2 regions of the Paenibacillus sp. FSL M8-0228 genome follow, and region 1 is predicted to be linked to the other one. Evidence: predicted binding sites of a transcription regulator. Region 1 holds the regulator's gene; the other holds the start of a gene.
What was found. The regulator CtsR, encoded in region 1, represses protease genes until heat stress. The targets are predictions, from matches to a motif close to ATGGTCAATAAAGGTCAAACA.

Region 1 (14,989 bases):
AATACTAATCGGTCGAGGGCTTATCCTAAAAATAAAACGCAAATGAGTTTCGGATCCAGTTTTCAAGGTGTAACCTTGAAGGTATGTAGAAATACATACAACAAGCGCATAGCTATTCATTCACACGATAAGTGATGAAGCGAATATCATACGAAAGAATTTACGATGTAAATTCATGTTTGGTGGCGATAGCGGAGGGGTTCCACACGTACCCATCCCGAACACGACCGTTAAGCCCTCCAGCGCCGATGGTACTTGGACCGCAGGGTCCTGGGAGAGTAGGACGTCGCCAAGCAAAAGTGAAAAGGATGATAATCTCAGTGAGATTATCATCCTTTTTTTATGTGTTTTTGGATGACCGCCTGTTTCTAAGGTTGACAGAGAGAATGGGGTTTGCCACACTCTAAGTGTGTAATCTTTTTATGGATGTCCAAGTATACAAGCGAGGTGACGAAGTTATGGAGATCAGACAATTACAACGTAAGGAATTTGAAGCGGCTATTGAATTATCTCAATATGCTTTTCAGTTTACAATGTCCCTGGAGGATCTGGAGAAAGCCAGGAAGAAGTTCAAACCAGAGCAAACATGGGGAATATTCGACGGACATGACTTGAATGCTAAACTGACTTTGTTACCGCTACAGGTATACATAAACGGTCAGGTTTTTGATATGGGAGGCATTGCTGGTGTGGCAACATGGCCAGAGAAGCGTCGCGGTGGCATGGTATCACGCTTGTTGACGCATGCGCTTGAGGAGATGAAGTCTGCGGGACAAAGCCTTTCTTTTCTGCATCCATTCTCCTTTGCCTTCTATCGTAAATTTGGATGGGAAACGTATATTGAATACAAAAAGTACGTCATTCCCATTGAAAAATTCCCCGCAAAACTTAAAACAGAGGGTACAGTCAAACGCGATATCAAAAATATTTTAGAACTGGACCAAGTGTATCAAGCGTATGCATCTCGTTATAATGGCACGCTGGTACGAGATAAGGAATGGTGGCAAGAGCGGATTTTAAATGAGAACTATCGAACTGTGGTATATTACTCAGCAACAGGCGATCCTCAGGGATATGCACTATACAAAATTGAAGATAAACAGTTGAATTGTGATGAGTTGGTATATGAAAATGTGACGGCTCGTCGGGCTTTATGGACTTATTTTGCAAATCATGACTCCATGATAACCCAAGGCAAATTTATTTACGTTCCAGCAGATGACAATTTACCATTTTTACTCGATGATCCACGAATTCAACAGGAAACTGTGCCTTATTTTATGGGTCGTATTGTGGATGCAGCTGCTTTTGTAGAAAGATACCCTTTTGAACAGCTTGAAGAGGAAACAAGTTTAACCTTAGATCTGACAGATCGGTATGCTCCATGGAATGATGGATTATGGAGATTAACGATTACTACGGAGGGGCAAGGACATCTGGAGAGAGTGGATATAAGCAATTCATCTGAAAACGCCATAGTAGCTGACTTGAAACTTGGGATTCAGTCACTGACGACTCTGATGCTTGGCTATCAGCAGGCTGATGATCTGTATAAGTGGGAGCGGATTGAAGGGAGTAGTGAGTCTGTGTCTGCCCTTAAACGCGTAATACCAGTAAATCAAACGTTTTTATTAGATTTTTTCTGATAAAGGCCTATTTAGATCTTTTAAGCTCATCTTTCAGAGAATATAACTTGTGTGGTTATCATTATTTTCAAAACTCTTTCTGTAATGGGAAGAGTTTTTTTATGGTATTGTATAAAACATAATTAGATTGCGAAAAATGGTATTGACCCCTTGGCAAAAATGAATAATGTGCTATAATGTGAATATAGTCAAAGAAAGTCAAAGTCAATCAAACCTAGTGTGATTCTGTAAAAGTATTATGCTGATGGATTGGCCGTATGAAGTAATTTCGATAGTAAAGAAGCAAACGAGGATTGAAATGATTTGCGTATAGTTAGGAGCTGACTCTTATGAACATAAGAGAAGTGTATGATTAATCGCAAATAAAGGCCACACTAGAGACAAAACGGTACATTTCAATGAATGTAGAACAGGCAATAGCCTAAATACAGCTTAGATTCGTGACTTTACCGTTTGGTTAAGTTCAATATACGGCGGACTCTGTGGAGCGTGAAATGTACTTGAATACTTGCGTTTCCGTTAGTGGAGGATGATGAAATGCGCAATGTTTCCGATATTATTGAACAATATTTGAAGAGTATATTGCTGGAAAGTCCCCAAGGTTTAGTGGAGATTCAGCGTAATGATCTGGCTGACCGCTTTTCCTGCGTGCCGTCGCAAATTAATTATGTAATTAGCACCCGGTTTACGCTGGAAAAAGGCTATGTGGTGGAAAGTAAACGCGGTGGTGGAGGCTACATTCGTATTCAGCGAATTCAGCTACCCGCACAGCATGCCATCCATACACATCTTCATCAGAGCATCGGGGAGGAAATTAGCCAATCAGCAGCAGAAGGACTGATTTATCAGTTAGAGGAAGCCCATTTTTTAAGCAAAAGGGAAGCTAATCTAATGAAGGCTGCTTTATCGAGGGATACATTATTACTGAAGCTTCCCTATCGTGATCAACTGCGAGCAAGATTGCTTAAGGCTATGCTGATCTCATTGCTGGCGACCAAATAATGTGTGAATAGAGACTAATTTTTGGATGTAGGGTGGGTATTAAATCCTGACATTGAAGGAGGTGCTTTTATGCTGTGCCAAGAATGTAATATGCGGCCGGCAACTTTGCATTTCACCAAAATTGTGAATGGCGAAAAGACAGAGTTTCATATTTGTGAGACGTGTGCGAAGGAAAAAGGGGAGATGATCCCTGGAACACCTAACGGCTTTTCAATTCATAGCTTGCTGTCGGGGATGTTGGATTTTGACTCCAGTACAAAGAGCCAGTCACCAGGCCACAGTGGTCCGCAGAACCTGCAATGCAAGGATTGTGGCATGACCTATGCACAGTTTAGTAAGCTGGGACGTTTCGGATGCCCGTCGTGCTATCAATATTTTGGTAATCGTCTGGACCCTCTGTTCAAGCGTGTGCATGGCAGTACGAATCATGTTGGTAAAGTTCCGGTTCGTACTGGTGGCCGACTGAAGGTTAAACGGCAAATTGACGATTTGAAAAAAGAGATGCAACAGCATATTGTACAGGAAGAGTTTGAATCAGCTGCTGAGCTTAGGGATCAAATCAGAGAGCTTGAAAAAGAAATGACTGAAGAGTAAAGTTTGTGAAGAGTAGGAGGGATGCGTAATGCCCAATATTCGGTTTACGGAGAAGCCGCTAAGTGACTGGATGCGTGGTGATGCTGCGGATTCGGAGATTGTCATTAGCAGCCGAGTAAGAATTGCGCGTAACTTGCAGCATCTGCCTTTTCCCATGCTTGCTACCAATCAGCAGTCGGAAGAAGCACTTCAGCGCTTGACGGATATCCTTCAGTATGATGATTTAGACGGTTTTGGTACTTTTCATACGTTGAAAATATCCGAGTTGGATGAGATCGACAAGCAGGTGCTGGTTGAGAAGCATTTGATTAGTCCTAATTTGGCGAACGAATCTCGTAACGGTGCTGTCTTAATTAGCGATGATGAATCGGTTAGTGTTATGATAAACGAAGAGGATCATCTGCGTATCCAGTGCTTATATCCGGGATGTCAGGTTAGAGAAGCTTGGGAACGCGCTATGGTTATTGATGATGCATTTGAAGCGCATGTTGATTATGCATTTGATGATCGGAGAGGTTTTCTAACCAGTTGTCCGACGAATGTCGGCACAGGTATGAGAGCTTCGGTGATGATGCATTTGCCCGCATTAGTCATGACTCATCAAATCAATCGTATATTGTCTGCTGTTTCACAGGTAGGTCTTACAGTTCGCGGCATTTACGGTGAAGGCAGCGAAGCGGTCGGAAATTTGTTTCAGGTATCTAATCAGATTACACTGGGACAAACCGAAGCGGAAATTATTGAGAATCTTCATGGCGTGGTGCTACAAATTATTGAGCACGAGCGTTCTGCCAGAGAAAGGCTAATGAATGAATCTATGCTGCGAATTACAGATCGGGTGATGCGTTCATTCGGTATTTTGTCGTATGCAGCAGTATTGGATTCCAAGGAGGCTGCACAGCGGCTGTCTGATGTACGTCTTGGCGTAGATTTGGGGATTTTGGAGCGTCCTTCCACCGCAGCGATGAATGAGCTGAATGTGATGACACAACCCGGGTTCCTGCAAAAAAGCTTTGGGGATAAAATGAATACCGAAGAGCGCGATATGTACCGGGCGAAGCTGATCCGGCAAAAATTAGGCACAACCCTTTAATATATAAAATGATCTGAAATACACACTGTGGAGGTGCAGGATATATGATGTTTGGAAGATTTACGGAACGTGCACAGAAAGTGCTTGCTTTGGCTCAGGAAGAAGCAGTTCGATTGGGACACAACAACATTGGTACAGAGCACATTTTGCTAGGCCTCATTCGTGAAGGTGAAGGAATAGCAGCGAAAGCCTTAATCGGTTTGGGCCTGGGACTGGAAAAAATCCAGGATGAAGTGGAAACGTTGATTGGACGCGGTCAAGAGCAACCGACGAACATTGCCTATACTCCACGTGCCAAAAAAGTCATCGAACTGTCTATGGATGAAGCCCGCAAACTGGGCCATACCTATGTAGGTACAGAACATATTTTGCTTGGTCTTATTCGTGAAGGCGAAGGCGTAGCAGCACGCGTACTGAACAACCTGGGCATCAGTCTGAACAAAGCGCGTCAGCAAGTGCTTCAATTGCTCGGCAGCAGCGAGGCTGTTTCCAGCCATCACGGTGCTCCAGCTAATGTCAGCACGCCAACCCTGGACAGTCTGGCACGCGATCTGACGGCATCTGCGAAGGAAAACAACCTGGACCCTGTTATTGGGCGTAGCAAGGAAATTGAACGCGTAATTCAGGTGCTCAGCCGCCGTACAAAGAACAATCCGGTTCTGATTGGTGAGCCTGGGGTAGGTAAAACGGCGATTGCCGAAGGATTGGCTCAAAAAATCATAGCGAATGAGATTCCCGAAACATTGCGCGACAAGCGCGTAATGACACTGGATATGGGCTCTGTGGTAGCAGGCACCAAGTATCGTGGCGAATTCGAGGATCGTTTGAAAAAAATTATGGACGAGATTCGTCAAGCGGGTAATATCGTGTTGTTCATTGATGAGCTGCATACGCTGATTGGTGCTGGTGGAGCGGAAGGCGCAATTGATGCGTCCAACATCCTGAAACCTGCTCTAGCACGTGGCGAGCTGCAATGCATCGGTGCGACCACGCTGGATGAATACCGCAAATATATTGAGAAAGATGCTGCTTTGGAGCGTCGCTTTCAACCCATTACAGTGGATCAACCTTCTCCAGAAGAGGCGATTCAAATTCTGTATGGTCTGCGTGACCGTTACGAAGCGCATCACCGTGTAAAGATCACAGATGAGGCTATTGAAGCAGCCGTAAAATTGTCAGATCGTTATATCACTGATCGCTTCCTGCCAGATAAGGCTATTGACCTTATTGATGAAGCGGGCTCCAAAGTAAGACTGAATTCTTACACTGTACCGCCAAACCTGAAACAGCTGGAAAACCGTCTGGAAGATATCCGGAAGGAAAAGGATTCAGCGGTACAAAGTCAGGAGTTTGAAAAAGCGGCAGCCCTGCGTGATACAGAGCAAAAAATCCGTGAAGAGCTAGACGTGACCAAAAACCAATGGAAAGAACAACAGGGTCGTACAGATTCTGAAGTTACACCAGAGGATATCGCTCAAGTCGTTGCAATCTGGACAGGTGTTCCAGTCAGCAAGCTGAAAGAGGAAGAAACACACCGCTTGTTGAATATGGAAGAGTTGCTGCATGAGCGGGTAATCGGACAGGACGAAGCAGTTAAGGCAGTAAGCCGGGCGATTCGCCGGGCACGTGCCGGACTGAAAGATCCGAAGCGTCCAATTGGGTCCTTTATTTTCCTCGGTCCAACTGGGGTGGGTAAAACAGAGTTGGCACGCGCCTTGGCTGAATCCATGTTTGGAGATGAAAATGCGGTTATCCGTATTGATATGTCTGAATATATGGAGAAACACTCCACGTCCCGTCTGGTAGGAGCGCCTCCAGGGTACGTTGGATATGAGGAAGGCGGTCAACTGACCGAGAAGGTACGTCGTAAGCCTTACTCTGTTGTATTGCTGGATGAAATTGAAAAAGCACACCCAGAAGTATTCAATATTCTTCTGCAAGTTCTGGAAGATGGTCGTCTAACAGATTCCAAAGGTCGTGTCGTCGATTTCCGTAACACACTCATCATCCTAACATCTAATGTTGGTGCACAGGCTATTAAACGTAACTCCACGCTTGGTTTTACAGCTGTAGTAGACGCTGGGGCGGATTATGATAATATGAAGGGCAAAGTGATGGATGAATTGAAGAAAAGCTTCCGTCCTGAGTTCTTGAACCGGATTGATGAAATTATCGTTTTCCATTCTCTCGAAGAAAAACATATTGCTGAAATTGTGTCACTCATGTCTGAGGAGCTGCGTAAACGCCTGAATGAGTATGAGGTTGACTTCGAGTTGACAGACAACGCTAAAAAATTCCTTGCGAAGGAAGGCTTTGATCCAGCGTATGGTGCGCGTCCATTGCGTCGTGCAATCCAGAAGCATATCGAAGATCGCCTGTCCGAGGAATTGTTGACTGGCAACATTACTAAAGGTGACTCTCTCTTCATTGATGAGGAGAACGGTACATTGACTGTAACCAAAAAGGGTAATGTATCTGCCAAGTCCTAAAGCAGTTTACTAAATAAACAGTAGAAAAGGGTGTCTCGCAGGCTGGAAAGCTATTGCGAAGGCACCCTTTTTGTGTATAAAACACGGTGAAAAGGTTGGGTAAATGCTTTGGGAAAGTTTGTGATATTGCTTTACGTCCGCCAAGCTTCAATGGTAAACTTTTATTGTTACAGCTCTTTCTGGGTTGTATGAACATAAATTTGACATCATCGTCGTCAATAAGGAGCCAGGGAACAAAGTATGGCTAAAGTGAAAACTAAATTTTCCTGTACGGAATGTGGTTATGAATCGCCCAAATGGTACGGGAAATGTCCTGGATGCCAGGCATGGAATTCCATGGTCGAAGAAACGGAAAGCGTTGTAAAAACTCAAGGAATGGGGTCTTCCCTTCTTACTCATAGCACAAAAGACAAGCCACTCCCTATTATAGAGGTGGAGAGCGGTAAAGAAGCACGAATTTTGACGGGAATTGGCGAATTGAATCGAGTACTCGGTGGAGGTGTGGTGCCGGGTTCACTCGTTTTGGTGGGCGGTGATCCGGGAATCGGTAAATCTACGCTTATGCTGCAAACATCTAATGAGCTGGCTTTAACTGGTTTAAAGGTGCTGTACGTGTCTGGTGAGGAATCTGTCCGTCAAACGAAACTACGTGCAGATCGACTCGGTGCCTTGTCCCCCAGCCTATACGTATTATGTGAGACGAATTTGGAGACGATTGAAGAAGCGGTGGACAGCTTGAAGCCGGAGTTTTTGGTCATCGACTCGATACAGACTGTATATTTGCCTGAGGTGACGAGTGCACCAGGTAGTGTGGCTCAGGTGCGGGAATGTACTTCACGCTTTATGCGAATTGCCAAGGGGCTAGGTATTGCTACGGTACTGGTAGGGCATGTGACCAAGGAAGGTGCCATTGCAGGTCCGCGTTTGTTGGAACATATGGTTGATTGTGTGCTTTATTTTGAAGGAGAGCGTCATCATACGTATCGGCTTTTGCGTGCAGTTAAAAATCGTTTTGGTTCTACAAATGAGATTGGTATTTTTGAAATGGCTGAAAGCGGTTTGCGTGAGGTATCCAATCCTTCCGAGTTGTTTCTGTCTGAACGCCCACTAGGGGTGGCGGGTTCTACTGTTGTAGCCAGTATGGAAGGAACCCGGCCTGTATTGGTTGAACTGCAAGCATTGATTGCAGCTACGCATTTTCCATCTCCACGCCGGATGGGCACAGGAGTCGATCATCATCGAATGGGATTAATCATAGCCGTGCTAGAAAAGCGGATGGGCATGTTTTTGCAAAACCAGGACGCTTATCTCAACGTAGCCGGAGGTGTAAAGTTGGATGAACCGGCGGTAGATTTGGCTATAGCTGTGAGTATTGCTTCCAGCTTTAGAGATGCTCCTACCAAGCCGTACGATGTGATTTTTGGCGAGGTGGGACTGACAGGTGAGGTGCGTGCGGTATCCCGAGCAGAACAGCGAGTACGAGAAGCGGAGAAACTAGGTTTCAAACGGGTGATCATGCCAGAGAAAAGCTTGAAGGGCTGGACACATCCGAAAGGGATACAAATTATAGGAGTAGGAACGGTAGCAGATGCACTGGCAGCCGCATTAGATTAGGGGGCATTGAGAATGAAAGAAGCGAGCCAACTGGATAAAATGAACGATTTGCTGCGGCTTGTGGCACCGGGAACTCCCTTTCGCGACGGATTAGAAAACGTTTTGCGTGCCAAAACGGGTGCTCTTCTGGTCGTTGGCTATAGCCCAGAAGTTATGGAAGTCGTGGATGGCGGTTTCTCCATTAATTGTGATTTTTCGCCGAACTATTTGTATGAGTTGGCTAAAATGGACGGCGCAATCATATTAAGCGAGGATTTAAAACGAATTTTATATGCTAATACGCAACTGATTCCTGACTCCTCGATTTCGTCGATTGAAACAGGAATTCGGCACCGGACGGCAGAACGAGTTGCTAAGCAAACTGGTAAACTAGTGGTGTCTATTTCCCAGCGGCGTAATATTATTACCTTGTATCAGGGGACATTACGGTATGCGCTCAAGGAAATCGGGGTTATTTTAACGAAAGCCAATCAGGCTATTCAGACGTTAGAAAAATATAGATCTGTGTTGGGGCAAGCCTCTACGAATTTGACAGCATCTGAATTTGAAGAGCTGGTTACCATGCCGGAGGTCGTTAATGTCATCCAACGGATCGAAATGGTGCTGCGCATCAAAATGGAGATCAAACGATTTATTAACGAGCTCGGAAATGAGGGCCGTCTAATTAGTATGCAGATGGAAGAGCTTGTCAGCAATATTGAGGAAGAAGCATGGTTGTTGTATAAGGATTATGCCAAAGACGATAGCGACGAAAAGATTCGTGAAATTATATTGGGACTCAAACGTTCTACGGACGACGAATTGTTGGATGTGAATCATATTGTACGTTTACTAGGCTACCCTTCTTCAGCTGCGACATCAGAGGAGTATATTGCTGCACGCGGCTATCGGGTACTGAACAAGATACCGCGTTTACCGAATGTGATTATTCATAATCTGGTAGAGCGGTTTGGACGTTTTCCACATGTCATCACAGCAACGATAGAAGAACTGGATGAAGTGGATGGTATTGGAGAGGTTCGTGCGCGTACGATTAAAGAAGGTCTTAAACGTTTGCAGGAACAAGTTTTCATTGACAGGCAAATGTAAATGTAATACAGTGAAAGGATTATAATGGAACAATTCATACATTGAGGTGAAGAGATGATTACCAAATCAATTCCGAACTTGTGTACCTTAGGTAACTTGTTTCTCGGAATGATCGCCATTTTATTGGCTGTAGACGGAAAATACAGTCTTGCCGCTATTATGGTTATTGTCGCCATGTTGTTGGACGGACTGGATGGAAGAATGGCCCGGGTCCTGAATGCCCAAAGCGAATTCGGTAAAGAACTGGACTCCTTATCAGATATGATATCTTTTGGTGTTGCTCCCGCAGTTATTATGTACATGGTTGCTTTTCATGATGCGAATTCGGCTCTCGCTTGGACGGTTACTGCCATTTTCCCGATGTGCGGAGCGTTGCGTTTGGCTCGATTTAACGTACGTCCTGGTGTACCAGGTTATTTTACGGGTCTACCAATTCCGGCAGCAGGTGGCGTATTAGCCACTTTGTCCTTATTCCATAACGATATTTCTTTGTTATACATGTCGATTGCCATGTTGCTGGTCTCTTATTTGATGGTCAGCTCCATGAAATATCCAAATTTTAAAAAGGTTGGCCTCCCGAAAAAAGCAATTTGGGTGGCTCCATGGGTCGTAATTGCAGCGGTGGTGTTGGCTGTTAAATTCCCTGACCAGCTGTCGAAGCTGATTTTTGTGCCACTGGTGCTGTATGCATTGTATGGTATGAAGCTGAACATTCGTAAACTATCACGCAGACGTGGGCGTGATCGGGATCGTTCCAGTCAGGAAGAACAGGACGATCAATATCGTCATTCACAGCGGTAGTATCAAGCAAGTATAAGCATTTATTTCCTTGAATTATTTCAAGGAGATAAATGCTTTTTTTATGCATAAAAAGTGAAAACACAGGGTTAGTTATGTGGGAAATGGATCATACTGGTAAGAGAAATGCTATGTATCCAATAAATAGCAGACTAATGAAAAGAAAATAAAGGAGGTATAGAGATTCAATGTGGAGAAAGGCTATTTTAACTTTTACAGGATTGTGCGGAGCATGGTTTGGCTATACGTTATACCAGCGGGTAGGGGGCATTGTATCGTGGATGCCAGAATGGTTGAGTGATGGGTCTTTACCGGGAATGGTTGTTTGGATGATGGCGGGAGCAGTGTTATTTATGGCCGGGTGCTCATTCGCAGGAGCATCCGTGGCGAACCGGTTGCAACAGGGCATTGAAGGCTTGGTACGAATTCCGATGAACGAGATGATGGCAGGTGTGATTGGTTTAGCGGTGGGATTGATACTTTCCTTAGCAGTCTATCCGCTTTTTTCATGGTTGGGGGCCCCGGGTCAACTTATCCAGACGGCTGTTACCGTGATATGTGGATATGTGGGATTAATGGTTGGACTAGAAAAGCGGGACGAGCTGTCATCCTTTTGGAGTTCTGGCTTTTTTGGTCGGGGAACGGGTGCAGAAGAACGCAAGCTGGAGGAACATAAAATTTTGGACACCAGCGTCATTATAGATGGGCGTATTGCAGATATCTGCAAGACAGGTTTTATTGAAGGAACGATTGTGATTCCTGAATTTGTGTTAGAGGAGCTTCAGCATATTGCAGATTCATCAGATTTACTTAAGCGTAATCGTGGACGACGGGGCCTGGATATTTTGAATAAAATCCAAAAAGAGCTGGATGTGAATGTGCTCATTTACGAAGGTGATTTTGAGGAAATTTCAGAGGTTGACAGTAAGTTGGTCAAGCTGGCAAAGGTGTTACAGGGTAAAGTTGTAACTAACGATTTTAACCTGAATAAAGTATGCGAACTGCAAGGTGTATCAGTGCTGAATATTAACGATTTGGCGAATGCAGTGAAGCCTGTCGTACTACCCGGTGAGGAAATTATGGTGCAGATTATTAAAGACGGCAAGGAGCATGGGCAGGGTGTAGCCTATCTGGATGATGGTACGATGATTGTTGTGGAAGGCGGACGTGACTATATTGGCTCTCTTATGGAGGTGCTGGTCACGAGTGTACTTCAGACCTCGGCCGGACGTATGATCTTTGCCAAACCGAAATTATTGGAAAAAGCTCAATAAACGCGGTATGATGAAGTAGATGTGTTATCATACGGATCGTCCAAGTGCGATCAGGGCAGGAGTTATTTGAATGAACAATCGGGTAGGAGTTGTCATTGTGGCAGCAGGGCGCGGCTCCCGTATGGGGACGCAGGAGAGCAAGCAATTTCTGCTTTTGCGGGACAAGCCCATCTTCATACATACACTTGAAATATTCGCAGCTATGCCCGAAGTGGATGAAATGGTGATGGTGACTGGGACAGCAGATGTGGAACGCTGCCGAGATTGGATTCATCAATACAAAATCGGTAAAAATGTACGGGTGGTAGCTGGTGGCAGTGAACGCCAGCATTCGGTCTATCGCGGTCTGCGCCACTTACAAGCGGATTGGGTGATGGTGCATGATGGTGTGCGTCCACTCATTCAACCTGAGCTTGTACGTTCATGCCTTGAGGCAGCCCAGCGTACTGGTGCTTCTGTAGCGGCAGTACCTGTAAAGGATACGGTCAAGCAAGTGAACGGGGATGGTATCATTACAGCAACGCCGGATCGCCGAAGTCTGTGGAGTATTCAAACGCCACAGACTTTTCGTCTTTCCGATCTGCTGCGAGCCTATGAGGAAGCGGAGCAGTCGAGATTCTTGGGAACAGATGATTCTATGCTGATAGAGCGGCTAGGCATTCCGGTTACTGTCGTTCAAGGCAGCTACAAGAACATCAAAATTACTACACCGGAGGATTTGGATATGGCGGCGCTATGGGTGAAAACAGAGGGAGAGGATATCAAATGATCAGAGTGGGACAAGGATTTGACGTCCACCAGCTGGTGGAAGGAAGGCCATGCATCATCGGAGGTGTGAATATTCCGTATGAAAAAGGTTTATTGGGCCATTCCGATGCAGACGTACTGCTGCATGCCATTAGCGATGCTATCCTGGGCGCGCTTGGCTTGGGAGACATCGGGAAGCATTTTCCAGATAATGACCCAGAATTTAAGGATGCCGACAGTCTTAAGCTACTGGAGCATGTGTGGGGGCTAGCTAAAGAGCGAGGATATCGCTTGGGGAATATTGATTCTACGATTATCGCACAAAAGCCCAAAATGGCATCGTATATTCCGCAGATGAATGAAGTCATCGCTCGGGCGCTGGAAGCAGAGGAGCTATCCCAGGTGAACGTCAAGGCGACCACGACAGAGCAACTCGGGTTTCCCGGCCGGGGTGAAGGAATCGCGGCTCAATCGGTTGTCTGTCTTATCAAGTAAATGCTATCATCTTGAGTAATTCAATTTGGAGGAGATTATATGAGCACGGAAGTTCGTGTACGTTATGCACCAAGCCCTACAGGGCATCTGCACATTGGAAATGCCAGAACGGCATTATTTAATTATTTGTTTGCCCGCAATCAAGGTGGGAAATTTATTATTCGTATCGAAGACACAGATGTGAAGCGCAATATTGAGGGCGGAGAAGAAAGCCAACTTAAATATTTGAAATGGTTGGGTATGGACTGGGATGAGAGCGTAGACGTGGGAGGAGAGTTTGGACCTTATCGTCAGACTGAACGCTTGGACATATATAAAACATACTGGCAGGATTTGCTGGATCGTGGTTTGGCTTACCGCTGTTACTGCACTGAAGAAGAGCTGGAGCGCGAGCGTGAAGAGCAGACGGCACGTGGGGAGACACCGCGCTATTCTGGAAAACATCGTGATCTAACAGAAGAACAGTGCCAGGCATTTGAAGCAGAGGGCCGTGTACCAAGTATTCGTTTTCGTGTACCGGAAGATCGTGAATATACGTTTGACGATATCGTTAAAGGACAAATTACGTTCAATTCCAAGGAAAGCGGCGATTTTGTTATCGTCAAAAAAGACGGTATTCCGACATATAACTTCGCTGTAGCAGTTGACGATTATTTGATGAAAATATCGCATGTACTACGGGGCGAAGACCATGTTTCCAATACACCGCGGCAGTTGATGATCTTTGAAGCTCTCGGGTGGGAACCGCCACGCTTCGGTCATATGACGCTGATTGTAGGTGAGGATCACAAAAAGCTCAGTAAACGTAACGAATCCATTATTCAGTTTATGGAGCAGTATGACAAGTTGGGCTATTTGCCAGAAGCTATATTCAACTTCATCGCACTGCTGGGTTGGTCCCCAGAAGGCGAAGAAGAGATCTATGATCGGGAACAACTGATTTCGATTTTCGATCCTAATCGTTTGTCCAAAAGTCCAGCTGTGTTTGATACAAATAAGCTTGCTTATTTGAACAATCACTATATTAAAAAGGCTGATCCTGAGCGAATTGCCAGCATGGCGATTCCACATCTCCAGACAGCGGGGCTGTTGCCTACTGAGCTGTCTGCGGAACAACTGGATTGGGCTAAGGCCCTTGTTCGCTTATACCAGGAACAGATGACATCTGCGTCCGATATTGTAACGTTGTCTGAGTTGTTTTTCCGTTCACATCTGGAACTGGATGCTGAAGCAGCAACTATATTGGCCGAAGAGCAGGTTCCTGAGGTACTTAGAGCTTTTGCAGGTAAAGTTGAAACGAGTGAGGAATTTACAGCTCCACAAATGGCTAAGCTGATCAAAGAAGTTCAAAAGGAAACCGGTTTTAAGGGAAAACAATTATTCATGCCGATTCGTGTGGCTCTTACAGGCCAAACGCATGGACGGGATCTGAATGAAACTATCTTTTTGCTTGGACGTGACAAGGTACTGGATCGTCTCAAGGCACAAATTAAAGGCTGATATTTCTTGTCAATTTGTTGTCTTTTCGCTATAATGACTCCATTGATACGGATTGATATTTACGTGTAAAGGCTGCGAACAGGAGAAGTACACTGCATAAGGGCATCTGCCAGAGAGGACGGTCGAGGGGGAACCCCAGGCTGAGAGCCGTCCAGTTGACCTGCGGAGGAAATGCGCCTGGGAGCCGTGCGCCCGAACCCTCATTAGCATCAAATGCTGATGTGACAAGGGCGTGCCGATTCGTTCCCGTTACAGGACGCCAAAGACGGATTATCTGCTTTTTATGCAGCAGATATGTTCGAAAGCAGAGTGGGACCACGTTCATGCGTCTCTGCAGCTTAGGCTGCGGAGGCGCTTTTTCTTTTTTATCAGACTCAGACTCGTTATAGATAGAAAAATGTCGAAGAGTGCTGGTGGATGCGAAAATTGGCGGAACGTGAAGTGTTGTGATGATGCGGCAAGGATATGAAGGGAATAGGAGGGCGACATGTTCAGACATTTCAAATCCGACATTCAGACTGTTTTGGATAATGATCCGGCCGCCCGGAGTAAGCTGGAGGTCATTTTTACGTATTCCGGTGTTCATGCCCTTTGGGCACACCGAATCGCACATTGGTTTTATTTGCGAAACTGGTGTACTCTAGCCCG
Region 2 (14,989 bases), 4.9 Mb from region 1:
TGGGCTTCTTCTGTGTTGATAATTTGCCCCCTGTACTGATTCCCAAATTTGCAGAGTTGATTGAGCAGTCTAATGGTAAAATAGGCAAGGTTGCACTCGTCATTGATTTACGCGGACGAGAATTTTTCACTGCCTTGTCGGAATCGTTGAATTATATTAAAGATCATTTTACGATTCATTGTGAAATTTTATTCTTAAATGCGAATGATGGCGTTCTCGTACAGCGGTATAAGGAAAGTCGTAGACGTCATCCGCTGGCTCCAGACGGTATGCCTTTGGATGGGATTCGGTTGGAGCGCAAGATGTTGGAAGAACTAAAAAGCTCGGCTACACAGGTTATTGACACAAGTGTGATGAAGCCTGCAACTTTAAAGGCAAGGATTATTTCACGATTTTCTCATCTGGAGAGCAGTATGCTTTCCGTGAACATTACTTCTTTTGGCTTCAAGTATGGTATTCCCATTGATGCCGATCTTATATTCGATGTGCGCTTCCTGCCTAATCCCCACTATGTGGATCAACTACGTCCCCACACTGGACAGGATAGCGATGTATATGATTATGTCATGAAATGGCCCGAGACTCAGGCATTCTTGACCAAGTTGCTGGATATGTTACACTTTTTGATTCCGCAATATCGCAAAGAAGGCAAAAGCCAGGTCATTATCGGCATTGGCTGTACTGGCGGTAAGCATCGTTCTGTTGCAATATCGGAGTATTTAGGAAAAATGCTGGGTGCCAGCGAGACAGAATCTGTTTCTGTTTCGCATCGGGATGCTGATCGGGACCGGCATTAATGAGGTGAAATCATGAAAGAGACCGGATCACAACGGGAGCGCCCACGTATAGTTGTTATGGGCGGCGGAACCGGCTTGTCCGTCATGCTGCGGGGCTTAAAGCAAAAGCCGCTAGATATTACGGCTATTGTTACAGTCGCTGACGATGGCGGAAGTTCCGGGATTTTGCGCAGTGAGCTGCAGATGCCCCCCCCAGGGGATATTCGCAATGTGCTGACTGCCTTGGCTGACGTGGAACCAGTGATGTCAGATATGCTGAAATACCGTTTCGGTGCGGGATCAGGATTGTCAGGCCATAGTCTGGGCAATCTGATTTTAGCAGCGATGACCGATATATCGGGAGATTTTGTAACGGCGGTGCGTGAGCTTAGCCGTGTATTTGCTGTCCGGGGACGTGTGCTGCCAGCAGCCGAGGAAGGCGTTGTGCTAAGCGCCGAAATGGAGGATGGCACGGTGATTACCGGAGAGTCCAAGATCCCAGAAGCGGGCGGACGAATCAAACGCGTCTTTCTTGAACCGACTCACGTGGAGCCGTTGCCTGAGGCTGTAGAGGCCATTAATGAAGCTGATGCGATTTTGATTGGCCCCGGCAGTCTATATACCAGCATATTACCGAATTTGCTTGTACCTAAACTCGCTGAAGCTGTAGTGAAATCAGACGCTATCAAAATATTTGTCTGTAACGTTATGACCCAGCCTGGTGAAACCGATGGCTATACAGTAGGAGACCATCTGCAAGCTATTTTTGAGCATGTAGGGCATCATCTCTTCGACTATGTCATTGTAAATAACGGAGAAATTCCACCCCAAGTACAGGAAATGTATGCCGAGCAGGGAGCCAAGCCAGTTCAAGTAGACATGGGCGAGCTGACCGACCGGGGATATAAAGTGGTGGCAGATACATTAGTTCTGTTCCGCACGTATTTACGGCATGATGCAGACAAATTGAGCCAGCATATTTACCAATTGGTACAAAACTGGATATTAAGAAGGAGGTGAGTCCCTTGTCCTTTGCGGCACAAACGAAAAAAGAGCTTACGATGATTGAAAGCCAGTCCTGCTGTGAGAAAGCGGAACTATCTGCGCTCATACGTATGCTCGGATCCGTACAACTGTCGAATAAAAGGGTGATATTGGACGTGTCCACAGAAAATGCCGCGATTGCAAGGCGGATTTACTCCTTGATCAAGAAGCATTTTCAACTTCATATCGAACTGCTTGTACGGAAAAAAATGCGCTTGAAAAAAAATAATGTGTACATTGTCCGTATTCCTAATGATGTGCAACAACTGCTAAAGGATCTTTATATCGTCTCAGAAGGTTTCTTGTTCACTGACGGGATTAATCGGGATATTGTTCGGAAAAACTGTTGTAAGAGAGCTTATTTACGGGGCGCCTTTATGGCAGGTGGCTCTGTCAACAATCCTGAAGGATCATCTTACCACCTTGAAATTTCTTCGATGTATGAGGAGCATTGTCAGGCACTCGTTGATCTTGCGAATGAGTTTCATCTAAATGCTCGCTGTATTGAGCGAAAAAAGGGTTTTATTCTCTACATCAAGGAAGGCGAGAAGATCATTGAGCTGCTTAGCATCATTGGGGCGCATCAAGCCTTGTTCAAATTTGAAGATGTACGCATTATGCGCGATATGCGCAATTCCGTGAATCGTATTGTCAATTGTGAAACGGCTAATTTGAACAAGACAATTGGAGCTGCTGTCCGGCAAATTGAGAATATTAAGTTGCTGGAGAGAGAAGTTGGCTTGGAGACCTTGCCGGATAAACTGCGTGAAGTGGCAGAAGTTCGGCTCGCTCATCCCGATTTGAATTTGAAAGAAGTCGGGGAAATGCTCAAAGGGGTCGTGAGTAAATCGGGTGTAAATCATCGGCTTCGCAAAATTGATGAGATGGCTGACAAAATCAGGGGCGAAAATGGCCTGATTCCGTAAAAAGAATGTTGGTGGGGCTTTTAGCCCCAGTTTTTTTAGTTTTTTTTCTAGTGTCTGTCCCGGGTTAATGTTATAATGTGATAAATAAAATGGAGTAAGTAGTGTCCAGATTTATTTGATGAGGGGGTAAGCTGACATGTCAAAACATCCGGTAGTCGTACGTTTGAAAACAGGACTGCACGCCAGACCTGCTGCGTTGTTCGTACAGGAAGCGAATAAATATTCATCTGAGATTTTTGTGGAAAAAGATGACAAAAAGGTTAATGCCAAGAGCATCATGGGTATTATGAGTCTTGCCATCAGCACAGGTACTGAAATCAATATTAGTGCTGAAGGTGCGGATGCCGAACAGGCTGTAAACGCTTTAGTAAGTCTGGTTAGTAAGGTAGAGCTGGAAAATCAATAAACAAAGAATTGCTTGTAATATAGTGTATGATCTTAGTGAAAAGCCCCTTTGGGGCTTTTTTTATATCCAGAAAAAAATCCTTCGAACACTCCTCAGCTAACTGTTTTATTGTGGATTTATTGGATATAGAGGCCGTATTAAGTTCAAACTATAAATAATGAAAATCCTCGTGGTCATGCTCTGTTTCGGAAATTTGTACGCTTGGCTGCAACCTTTTTCCGTCTTTTCCGTCTGGAAGGTACAAACATTTACTAGAAAGAGGCTGAATTCAATGAGACTTTGGACAAAAACAGTAGCCACAGCAGTTCTCACAGGTGCATTAATAGCAGGGGGAGTAGCAGGAGGATTATGGACAGGGGCAGAGCGTGCTTATGCTGCGTCAACAGCTTCGACGGTAAACGGTGTAATTAATGTGATTGGAAGCGGGGAAGTATTGGCAAAGCCCAATATTGCTTATCTCTCTATCGGTGTACAATCGGAAGGGAATACGGCAGCCGCTGCTCAAAAAGCTAATGCTACAAAATTGAACAAGGTTACACAACTGCTGAAAGAAAAGTGGAGCATCAGCGGAGATGACATTCAGACCAGCCAGTTTTATGTACAGCCTAACTACACCTATAACGAAAAAGAAGGGCAGAAGCTCAAAGGCTACACTGCCAACCATACACTTTCCGTTAAATACCGCGATTTGGATAAAATAGGTCAGTTGTTGGATGAGGCGACCAAGTCCGGAGCCAATAACGTAGATAATGTTCGTTTTTCGGTGGAAGATCCTTCGACTTATGAGGAAGAAGCCATTACTAAAGCATTGGGAAGCGCACAATCTAAAGCCAGTGCTGTAGCTAAAGCGGCCAAACGCGGATTAGGTGCTCTTGTGAATGTGACGGTAGATGGCGGAGAAGCACAAGTCTTTACACAACGTGAAAATGCCATGTCAAAATCGCTCATGGATTTAGCAGGTAGCGGGACAGACATACAATCGGGGCAAGTAACAGTGAAAGTTCAGGTGTCGGCTCAATACGAAATGAACTAATATTAGATCATCAAACGAAGCCACAAGCGGCCTGCATCATGCGCAGGCTGGCTTGCTGGCTTTTTTTGTATACCGAAACCTTTTTGTAATGAGTCTGTCATAGCTAAGGGTTATTAGGTGTACAGATTGAAATCGGGGAGTGTACAGATTGTAAACTACATACAATGGGGTATAGATATAATAAGTAAAGTGATTATTTACACATAGACAATACAGAAATAATAACAGGAGGAATACTTAATATGAATAAGCATACGAAAAAATGGGGTTCAGCACTGCTGGCAGCAGGGATTTTAGCAGGAGTTGCAGCTGTTCCCGTTTCATATATCCAGGCAGCATCGATTAAACAGCAGCAAGCGGCAACACAGCAACCAGGAATCACTATCCAATGGAATGGTAAAACGTTGCCCGCTAAAGGTGTTCAAGTGAACGGGAGTACAATGATTCCGGTGGCCGCACTGCGTGACAGCTTGGGGATTCCAGTAAGCTATGATGCGAAAGCAACGACCTATACCGTAGGTAGCGGGTACAATAAACTTTACATTATGGCTTCTTCCTCGGATGCCTACGTCAACGTCAATGGAATCAATACACGTAGTATGGATGCCAAGATCGCTGGGAAGCTATACATTCCTATGAGTCTGTTGAAAGACTATCTAGGCATAGATGCTCAATGGAACGCAGCTCAGAAGACAGTAACGCTAAGTAAAAGTCAGCTAAACCCGATCACAATTGCGTCTCAAACACTTCCAGCTTCGAGTAATGCGAAGGTATCTTACAAAGTTAAGTATCCGCAAATCAGCGGCAGCCAGCTGAATCCTGAGGCAGAGCAGGCCATTAACCATGTGCTTAAAAAGCATGCAGAGGGTATATTGGCAGCAGGCAAAAAGATGGTGGCTGAGGGAGAGGCTACAACAGAAAGACCATATGATTTCGAAAATGATTTTGCAATTGCCTATAACAAGGACGGTATTCTAAGTGTGATTATGCAGGATTACTCGTATATGGGTGGCGCACATGGAATGACGGTACGTAAAGGATATACGTTCTCGCTCGCTGATGGTAAACTGCTGCAGTTGTCTGACGTATTGAAGGCGAATCCAAATTACAAAAAGTTCCTCAATGCTGATTTGAAGAAAAAAATCGATGCGCTTCAGGCTGGTGAAGGATTCGGTAAATTTAAAGAGTTGGCGGCAGATCAGAATTTTTATGTGACGAACAGTGGAGTAACAATCGTGTTTGATTTGTATGATTATGCGCCATACGCGTATGGAATTCCGGAGTTTACCTACTCGTTCGGTCAACTGCTGCCTCAAGGCGGAAAGCCTTTTGCGGGACAGATTTAATAGTAGAAATGAGTAAGTTGGACTGTCTATACTCTAAAAAACAATAAAGCAAAAAAGCTGCCTACCGGATAATAACATCCGGAGCAGCTTTTTCATTTACCAGCTATCGAGAGGCAAATTTTTTCTCTTATACACCTTCTGGAGAGGAGCTAGTTAGCACTTTATCAATAATACCGTATTCTTTGGCATCATCAGCAGACATGAAGTAGTCACGGTCTGTATCTTTTTCAATACGTTCCAGTGGTTGGCCTGTGCGATCTGCGAGAATGCGGTTCAGTTTATCACGCATTTTCAGAATGCGGCGTGCGCGGATTTCGATATCCGTTGCCTGGCCTTGTGCACCACCCAGAGGTTGGTGAATCATAATTTCACTGTTTGGCAAAGCGAAACGTTTACCTTTGGCGCCTGCATTCAGCAAGAACGCGCCCATGGAAGCCGCCATACCTACACAAATCGTAGATACATCAGGTTTAATGTATTGCATCGTATCGAAAATGGCCATACCAGCTGTAATGGAACCGCCAGGACTGTTAATATACAAGTGAATATCTTTTTCAGGATCTTCGGCAGCCAAAAACAGCATTTGCGCAATTATAGAGTTGGCTACAACGTCATTGACGTCCGAGCCTAACAAAATAATGCGATCCTTTAACAGTCTGGAATAAATGTCATAGGCGCGTTCGCCGCGGTTACTTTGTTCTACTACCATAGGAACATAGCTCACGTCAAAAAACCTCCCTTAAATATCGTTAGTGGATTTGGTGGACATGCCGAGTACACGTCCCTTATTTATAAACTGTTACCGTATTAACCACATGATAAACAATTTCAAACAAAAAGTCAAAGAAAGTCAAACTAATGATTAAAAAAAAGAGCCCTCAGCGCTCTTATTGGTTAAAACATTATATAGAAGCATTTAAGCGTTCATTTAAAATGGCGCGCCCGCGAGGAATCGAACCTCGATCTCAGGCTCCGGAGGCCTACGTCATATCCGTTGGACCACGGGCGCATAGTTGATTCAATGCAAACAACTAACTAATTAAACAGCTAATTGGAAACAAAGATGATTATATGATATACAGCAGTGAATTGCAAGCTTTTATTAAATGCGCATATTCAGACAAATGGTTGAGAAATATAGGTTCAGATAGACTTGCATATGGAGCAAATATTGGTTAAGATATACGTGGGACTTAAAAAGTTATCCCGGGACGTTTTAAGACCAGTTAGAGACAGAACTTAGAAGTGTGCGGGAGTGGAAAGCATGCGAAAGATATTAGAAATACAGAAGCAGCTTCTGCCCGACCTCATGGATGTTTTGAAAAAAAGGTACACGATCCTGCATCAGATTATGCTGTCCGATGTTGTTGGACGCAGAACACTGGCAGCTTCACTGAACATGACCGAGCGCGTGTTGCGCGCCGAAACCGATCTTCTTAAAGCTCAGGGGCTAATTGAGATTGAGAGTGTAGGCATGAAGGTGAGCAAAGCAGGACTGGATCTGCTGGAACAGCTGGAGCCGATTGCGAATAACTTGTTCGGCCTGTCCCAATTGGAGGACCAGATTCGTCAAGCCTATGGTTTGAGGAAGGTGGTTGTCGTTCCAGGGGATTCGGATGTTTCTCCGTTAACAAAGCAGGAGCTGGGGCGCGCTGGAGCAAAAGCGTTGCTAAGTGTTATGGACGACGAGGATGTGGTCGCTGTAACAGGTGGCACGACGATTGCAGACGTGGCGGAACAACTGGCATTGCCTTCTAATGGCCCCCTTAAGGGTGGGTGGTTTGTACCGGCACGCGGGGGTTTGGGAGAAAGCATGGAAATGCAGGCCAACACAATTGCTTCCACAATGGCTCGCAAGGTCGGCGCTCAATACCGTCTGCTCCATGTACCGGATTTGCTCAGCAATCATGCTTACAACTCCTTGCTTGAAGATACGAACATTCAGGATATATTGAGCCTGATTCGCGAGAGTCGTATCATCATTCACGGGATAGGCAACGCCATAGCGATGGCACATAGACGTAAACTTGATCCCGAAACCTTTGCCCAGATCAGCAGTGAAGGGGCGGTAGCCGAATCGTTTGGTTATTATTTTAACGAAGATGGCGTCGTTGTTCACAGAATGCTGACGCTTGGACTCCGATTGGAGGACATTAGGCGTACCGATACGGTTCTAGGTGTAGCTGGAGGCAAGAACAAGGCGGCCGCTATTCATGCGGTACTGCGTTTCGGGCAAGAAGACATTCTGGTCACCGACGAAGGCGCTGCTGTTGAGATTGTAAGTCGTTATTTAAATGATTAATATAGGATTTATGAATCGTGTTGTCTTGACAGGCTTTCGGGTCTGTCTTGAATATATAAAACTAAACTAAACGAACTTTGGGAGGAACTCACTCATGACAGTTAAAGTTGGTATTAATGGTTTCGGACGTATTGGACGCCTTGCTTTCCGTCGGATTCAAAACGTGGAAGGTATTGAAGTAGTAGCAATCAATGACTTGACAGATTCCAAAATGTTGGCACATTTGTTGAAATATGATACAACACAAGGTAATTTCCAAGGACAAGTAGAAGTACATGATGGCTTCTTCAAAGTAAACGGTAAAGAAGTTAAAGTTTTGGCTAACCGCAACCCTGAAGAACTGCCTTGGGGAGACCTGGGTGTAGACATCGTTCTGGAATGCACAGGTTTCTTCACAACTAAAGAAGCTGCTGAGAAACATTTGAAAGGCGGCGCTAAAAAAGTTGTTATCTCCGCTCCAGCTACTGGCGACATGAAAACTGTCGTTTACAACGTAAACCATGAAATTCTGGATGGAACTGAAACTGTAATCTCTGGTGCTTCTTGCACAACGAACTGCCTGGCTCCTATGGCTAAAACACTGCAAGATAAATTTGGTATCGTTGAAGGTTTGATGACTACAATTCATGCTTACACTGGCGACCAAAACACTTTGGATGCTCCACATGCTAAAGGTGACTTCCGTCGTGCTCGTGCAGCAGCTGAAAACATCATTCCTAACACAACTGGTGCTGCTAAAGCAATCGGTTTGGTTATCCCTGAGTTGAAAGGTAAATTGGATGGCGCGGCTCAACGTGTTCCAGTACCTACAGGTTCCCTGACTGAGTTGGTAACAGTTCTGGAGAAAAACGTAACTGCTGAAGAAATCAACGCAGCGATGAAAGAAGCTTCCGATCCTGAAACTTATGGATACACTGAAGATCAAATCGTTTCTTCCGACATCAAAGGCCTCACTTTCGGTTCTTTGTTCGATGCAACTCAAACTAAAGTTCTGACTGTCGGCGACAAACAACTGGTGAAAACTGTAGCTTGGTATGACAACGAAATGTCCTACACTGCACAATTGATCCGCACGTTGGAATACTTCGCTAAACTGGCTAAATAATAAGAACTTTCTTATTAGCAACATCATAGAGCGGAAACAGGTTATTGTTTCCGCTCTTTATATATCAAAATGTGCCTTAAATTCCTGTTTCGTAAAATTATAAGGGTGCGGAGGAATATGGAGATGAACAAAAAGAGCGTACGTGATATAGAACTGAATGGAAAACGGGTGTTTGTTCGTGTAGATTTTAACGTTCCGGTTGAAGACGGTAAAATTACAGATGACAAGCGTATTCGTGAAACCTTGCCAACCATTAACTACCTGATTGAAAAAGGTGCAAAAGTTATTTTGGCGAGTCACTTTGGACGTCCAAAAGGTCAGGTTGTTGAATCCATGCGTCTGACTCCTGTTGGCGTACGTTTGTCTGAACTGCTGAAAAAGCCAGTAGTTAAAGTGGACGAAGCGGTAGGCGAAGCTGTTAAAGCGAAAGTGGCTGAACTGCAAAACGGCGACGTGCTGTTGCTTGAAAATGTACGTTTCTATGCAGGAGAAGAAAAGAATGATCCTGAGTTGGCGAAGCAATTTGCTGAATTGGCTGACGTTTTCGTGAATGACGCATTCGGCGCAGCACACCGTGCTCATGCTTCCACTGAAGGTATCGCTCATATTCTTCCGGCTGTTTCCGGCCTGCTGATGGAAAAAGAATTGTCTGTTATTGGTAAAGCTCTGTCGAATCCAGATCGTCCTTTTACAGCCATTATCGGCGGTTCCAAAGTAAAAGACAAAATCGACGTGATCGACAACCTGCTGAACATTGCAGATAACGTAATCATTGGTGGCGGTTTGACTTATACATTCTTCAAAGCTCAAGGTTATGAAGTGGGTCAATCTTTGCTGGATGAATCCAAACTGGACGTAGCTCTTGGATTTATCGAAAAAGCGAAGAAACTCGGCAAAAACTTCTATCTTCCGGTAGATATTGTTGTGTCTGACGATTTCAGCGCTACGGCGAACACAGACATTGTGGATATCGACGGCATTCCTGCAGCTTGGGAAGGCGTGGACATTGGACCGAAAACACGTAAAATCTATGCAGATGTAATCAAAAACTCCAAACTGGTTGTATGGAACGGACCAATGGGCGTATTTGAAATCGAGCCTTTCGCTGGTGGTACTCGTGAAGTAGCGGAAGCTTGCGCAACAACTGAAGCATACACCATCATTGGTGGCGGTGATTCTGCGGCTGCGGCTGAAAAATTCCACTTGGCTGACAAGATGGATCATATTTCCACTGGCGGCGGCGCATCTCTGGAATTTATGGAAGGCAAAGCACTTCCGGGTGTTGTTGCACTGAACGATAAATAATCAAACGCACTATGCGTGAATAAAGCTTTAGGGCACCTAATAGTTAGGAGTTGAAACCATTGAGAACACCGATTATCGCGGGTAACTGGAAGATGTTTAAAACCGTACCAGAAGCTAAAACTTTCATCGAAGAGATCAAAGGCAAAGCAGAGGTTGCAGGAGTGGAAAGCGTGATTTGCGCACCATTTACGAATCTTCCTGCTCTGGTTGAAGCAGTAAAAGGCACGTCTATTAAAATTGGCGCACAAAACCTGCACTTTGCAGAAGATGGTGCATTTACAGGTGAAATTAGCGGCGGAATGCTGAAAGATCTGGGCGTAGACTACGTTGTGATCGGACACTCCGAACGTCGTGAATATTTTAATGAAACAGACGAAACGGTGAACAAAAAGGTTCATGCGGCATTCCGTCATGACCTGACTCCAATCGTATGTGTAGGCGAAAAGCTGGAAGATCGTGAAGCTGGACAAACCAAAGAAGTTGTAAAAGTGCAAACTGTAGCAGCTTTTGCTGGTTTGGCTAAGGATCAGGCTGCACAAGTAGTTGTTGCTTATGAGCCAATCTGGGCCATCGGAACAGGCAAATCCTCCACTTCGCAGGATGCGAATGAAGTGATTTCCTATATCCGCAGTCTGATTAAAGAGCTGTATGATGAAAATACAGCAAATGCTGTACGTATTCAGTATGGTGGTAGTGTAAAACCTGAAAATGTTACTGAGTACCTGGGTCAAAGCGATATCGACGGCGCGCTCGTGGGCGGTGCCAGTCTTCAACCGGCGTCGTACATCGCGCTTGTTGAGGGGGCGAAGTAAGATGACAGCACCAAAACCGGTAGCTTTAATTATTATGGACGGGTTCGGACTGCGTGACACCGTGGAAGGCAATGCGGTTGCACAGGCCAACAAACCGAATTACGACCGGTATTTACAACAGTATCCTCATACGACGCTGACGGCTTCTGGCGAAGCAGTAGGTTTGCCGGAAGGACAAATGGGTAACTCTGAAGTGGGTCACTTGAACATCGGCGCAGGCCGTATCGTATATCAAGACTTGACTCGTATTTCGAAGTCCATCCGTGAAGGTGAATTCTACGACAATGAAACACTGGTTAAAGCAGTGCAACATGCCAAGAAGAACAACACGAAACTTCACCTGTACGGACTTCTGTCCGACGGCGGCGTGCATAGCCATATCAGCCATCTGTTCGCTATGCTGGACTTGGCGAAAAAAGAAGGCCTAACAGAAGTGTACATTCATGCTTTCATGGATGGACGCGACGTTATGCCAGACAGCGGCGTAGGCTTCATGCAGCAGCTGATCGCTAAAATTCAAGAAGTGGGCGTAGGTAAAATTGCGACTGTACAAGGACGCTATTATGCTATGGACCGCGACAAACGTTGGGAACGTGTAGAGAAATCTTACCGTGCAATCGTATACGGAGAAGGACCTCAATACACAGATCCAATGGAAGCATTGAAAGAATCGTATGAAAAATCAGTGTTCGACGAATTTGTGGAGCCAACTGTTATTGTGAAGGCTGACGGAAGTCCTGTAGGGCTGGTCGAAAGCAATGACTCTGTTATCTTCCTCAACTTCCGTCCTGACCGTGCGATTCAACTGTCTCAGGTATTTACAAACGCGGACTTCCGTGGTTTTGACCGTGGCCCGAAATGGCCTAAAGATTTGCACTTTGTTTGCCTGACGTTGTTCAGCGAAACGGTTGAGGGCTTTGTAGCTTACGAACCGAAAAATCTGGATAACACGTTTGGTGAAGTGTTGGTTCAAAACAACAAGAAGCAATTGCGTATTGCTGAGACTGAAAAATATCCGCACGTTACTTTCTTTTTCAGTGGCGGACGTGATGTGGAGCTTCCTGGCGAAACTCGTATTTTGATCAACTCGCCTAAAGTGGCTACATATGACTTGCAGCCGGAAATGAGTGCGTATGAAGTAGCGGATGCTGCTGTTAAGGAAATCGAAGCCGACAAGCATGATGCGATTATCCTGAACTTTGCCAATCCGGATATGGTTGGACACTCCGGTATGCTGGAGCCAACGATTAAGGCGGTAGAGACGACGGATGAATGTGTTGGACGTGTTGTAGATGCGGTTAAAGCCAAAGGTGGCGTGGTTATTATCATTGCCGACCATGGTAACGCGGATATGGAAATTGATGAGCAGGGACGTCCGTTCACAGCTCACACAACGAATCCGGTTCCGTTCATTTTGACTGACGAAAATATCGTTTTGCGTGAGCATGGAATATTGGCTGACGTAGCTCCAACGCTTCTGGATTTGATGCAACTTCCGCAACCTGCGGAAATGACAGGAAAATCTATGATTGCATCCCGCAAGTAAGCTTGATTTAATAAGTATAGGCTTGACCAATAAATCATGATTCACAAAGGAGATTAAGTACAAATGACTATTATTTCTGACGTGTACGCTCGCGAAGTCCTCGACTCCCGTGGTAACCCTACGGTTGAAGTTGAAGTATATCTGGAATCCGGTGCTATCGGTAGTGCTATCGTTCCTTCCGGTGCCTCCACAGGCGCTCACGAAGCTGTAGAACTTCGTGATAACGACAAATCCCGTTACCTGGGTAAAGGCGTTCTGCAAGCTGTTAAAAACGTGAACGAAATTATTGCTCCTGAAGTAATCGGCTTGGATGCTGTGAACCAAGTAGAAATCGACACGCTGATGATCAAATTGGATGGTACACATAACAAAGGTAAATTGGGTGCAAACGCAATTCTGGCAGTATCCATGGCTGTAGCTCGCGCTGCTGCTGAAGCTCTGGGCTTGCCACTGTACACTTACCTAGGCGGATTCAATGCTAAACAGTTGCCAGTACCAATGATGAACATCGTTAACGGTGGCGCTCATGCCGACAATAACGTTGACGTACAAGAGTTCATGGTTCTGCCTGTAGGCGCTCCTACATTTAAAGAAGCTCTGCGTGTAGGCGCAGAAATCTTCCACAACCTGAAATCCGTACTGAACTCCAAAGGTTTGAACACAGCTGTTGGTGATGAAGGTGGTTTTGCTCCTAACTTCAAATCTAACGAAGAAGCTCTGTCCACTATTATCGAAGCGATCGAAAAAGCTGGTTACAAACCAGGTGTTGACGTATTCCTCGGTATGGACGTTGCCTCCACTGAGTTCTTCAAAGATGGAAAATATACTTTGGAAGGCGAAGGCAAATCCTTCACTTCTGCTGAGTTCGTTGACCTGCTTGCTTCTTGGGTTGATAAATACCCAATCATCACTATTGAAGATGGTTGCTCCGAAGATGACTGGGAAGGTTGGAAATTGCTCACTGAAAAATTGGGCAACAAAATCCAATTGGTTGGTGACGACCTGTTCGTAACAAACACAGAGCGTCTGGCTAAAGGTATCGATGAAAACATCGGTAACTCCATCCTGATCAAAGTAAACCAAATCGGTACGCTGACTGAAACATTCGATGCTATCGAATTGGCTAAACGTGCAGGATACACAGCTGTTATCTCTCACCGTTCCGGTGAATCCGAAGACAGCACAATCGCTGATATCGCTGTTGCAACAAATGCAGGCCAAATTAAAACAGGTGCTCCTTCCCGTACTGACCGTATTGCGAAGTACAACCAATTGCTCCGCATTGAGGATCAACTGGGTGAACTGGCTCAATACCACGGCCTGAAATCTTTCTACAACCTGAAAAAATAATATTGCGCAAAAATGCTGATGGCGTCTCTTGACTCATGGTTTATGATCACGAAGTCTGAACGCTCAAAGCTTTTACGCATGAATAAAACAGGCCTACTCGCCACCGCGAGCAGGTCTGTTTTTTGTTATTATGGATGTGTATGAGAATTTATAACTTTGCAAAGGCTTAATGGCTGAGTGACTTGCTATAGCTGTTGTTATCTACTGGAAGCTGTGGTAGAATAAAAATAGTGTTTTGCGTTAATTTCCGGCTATTTATAACATGATATGTACATGTTTTCATAAAAGAGGCTGTGTTGTTTTGCAAAACAGATGTATAAGCTCAGGAGGTGGGATTTTTCATGGAAATCTTTTTGAAAGTGCTGCTCGTTGTGTTCTCGATTGCTGTTATTGCGGTTGTTTTACTGCAAAAGGGGAAAAGCGCAGGTTTGTCCGGTGCCATCTCTGGCGGTGCTGAGCATCTGTTCGGCAAGACAAAAGCTCGCGGTATGGATTTGATTTTACAACGCGCAACTGCTGTTTTGGGTGCGGGTTTCATGATCGTTTCTGTTTTAGTTGCATTTTTTGCAAAATAAGATAAATATGTACCTTAAGCCTTCGTTTCGCGGGAAACGGGGGCTTTTTTTAGATTTTGGACAGGCAGGGATGCCGTCGATTAAATTCGTGTATACTAGGGTATGAGTATATTAAGAGCCTTGTATCAGGAGCAAGGAACAAGGACATGCGGATTTTATTACTGAAAATTAAAGGTCACCCGAGGTGGACAATATTATGATAACAGAGCAACAACTACTCGATTTTATGCGCGAGACCGCATACAAACCCATGACTTACCAGGAGCTGGAGCAGCACTTTGATATTAAGGATGCCGAAGATTTCCGTGAATTTCTTAAGCTTTTGAATGCCTTGGAGGAAGAGGGGGAAATTCTGCTGACCCGCACAAACCGTTATGGCGTGCCGGAACGGATGGATTTGCAGCGTGGGCGTTTGCAGGCTCATGCCAAGGGATTTGCTTTTTTGATTCCAGAGGACCGGGAG

Region 2: clpP (ATP-dependent Clp endopeptidase proteolytic subunit ClpP) is a predicted target of CtsR. The motif match lies at 6,368-6,388, and genes of this name have one in related genera.

Annotation. Positions count from the first base shown of each region.
Region 1 is NZ_JBBOXA010000001.1:5,136,659-5,151,647, reverse strand. Features, by position in the region: rRNA gene MKY98_RS23415 (23S ribosomal RNA) at 1-28, shown strand, start outside; rRNA gene rrf (5S ribosomal RNA) at 179-295, shown strand; gene MKY98_RS23405 (GNAT family N-acetyltransferase) at 459-1,646, shown strand; gene MKY98_RS23400 (CtsR family transcriptional regulator) at 2,184-2,648, shown strand; gene MKY98_RS23395 (UvrB/UvrC motif-containing protein) at 2,718-3,242, shown strand; gene MKY98_RS23390 (protein arginine kinase) at 3,271-4,335, shown strand; gene clpC (ATP-dependent protease ATP-binding subunit ClpC) at 4,380-6,824, shown strand; gene radA (DNA repair protein RadA) at 7,065-8,438, shown strand; gene disA (DNA integrity scanning diadenylate cyclase DisA) at 8,451-9,527, shown strand; gene pssA (CDP-diacylglycerol--serine O-phosphatidyltransferase) at 9,582-10,328, shown strand; gene MKY98_RS23365 (PIN/TRAM domain-containing protein) at 10,514-11,599, shown strand; gene ispD (2-C-methyl-D-erythritol 4-phosphate cytidylyltransferase) at 11,670-12,368, shown strand; gene ispF (2-C-methyl-D-erythritol 2,4-cyclodiphosphate synthase) at 12,365-12,841, shown strand; gene gltX (glutamate--tRNA ligase) at 12,881-14,341, shown strand; gene cysE (serine O-acetyltransferase) at 14,829-14,989, shown strand, end outside.
Region 2 is NZ_JBBOXA010000001.1:207,041-222,029, forward strand. Features, by position in the region: gene rapZ (RNase adapter RapZ) at 1-797, shown strand, start outside; gene MKY98_RS00920 (gluconeogenesis factor YvcK family protein) at 810-1,796, shown strand; gene whiA (DNA-binding protein WhiA) at 1,802-2,746, shown strand; gene MKY98_RS00930 (HPr family phosphocarrier protein) at 2,883-3,152, shown strand; gene MKY98_RS00935 (SIMPL domain-containing protein) at 3,424-4,185, shown strand; gene MKY98_RS00940 (PdaC/SigV domain-containing protein) at 4,428-5,531, shown strand; gene clpP (ATP-dependent Clp endopeptidase proteolytic subunit ClpP) at 5,659-6,255, opposite strand; tRNA gene MKY98_RS00950 (tRNA-Arg) at 6,466-6,540, opposite strand; gene MKY98_RS00955 (sugar-binding transcriptional regulator) at 6,796-7,833, shown strand; gene gap (type I glyceraldehyde-3-phosphate dehydrogenase) at 7,928-8,938, shown strand; gene MKY98_RS00965 (phosphoglycerate kinase) at 9,062-10,243, shown strand; gene tpiA (triose-phosphate isomerase) at 10,303-11,055, shown strand; gene gpmI (2,3-bisphosphoglycerate-independent phosphoglycerate mutase) at 11,057-12,601, shown strand; gene eno (phosphopyruvate hydratase) at 12,665-13,951, shown strand; gene secG (preprotein translocase subunit SecG) at 14,293-14,526, shown strand; gene rnr (ribonuclease R) at 14,723-14,989, shown strand, end outside.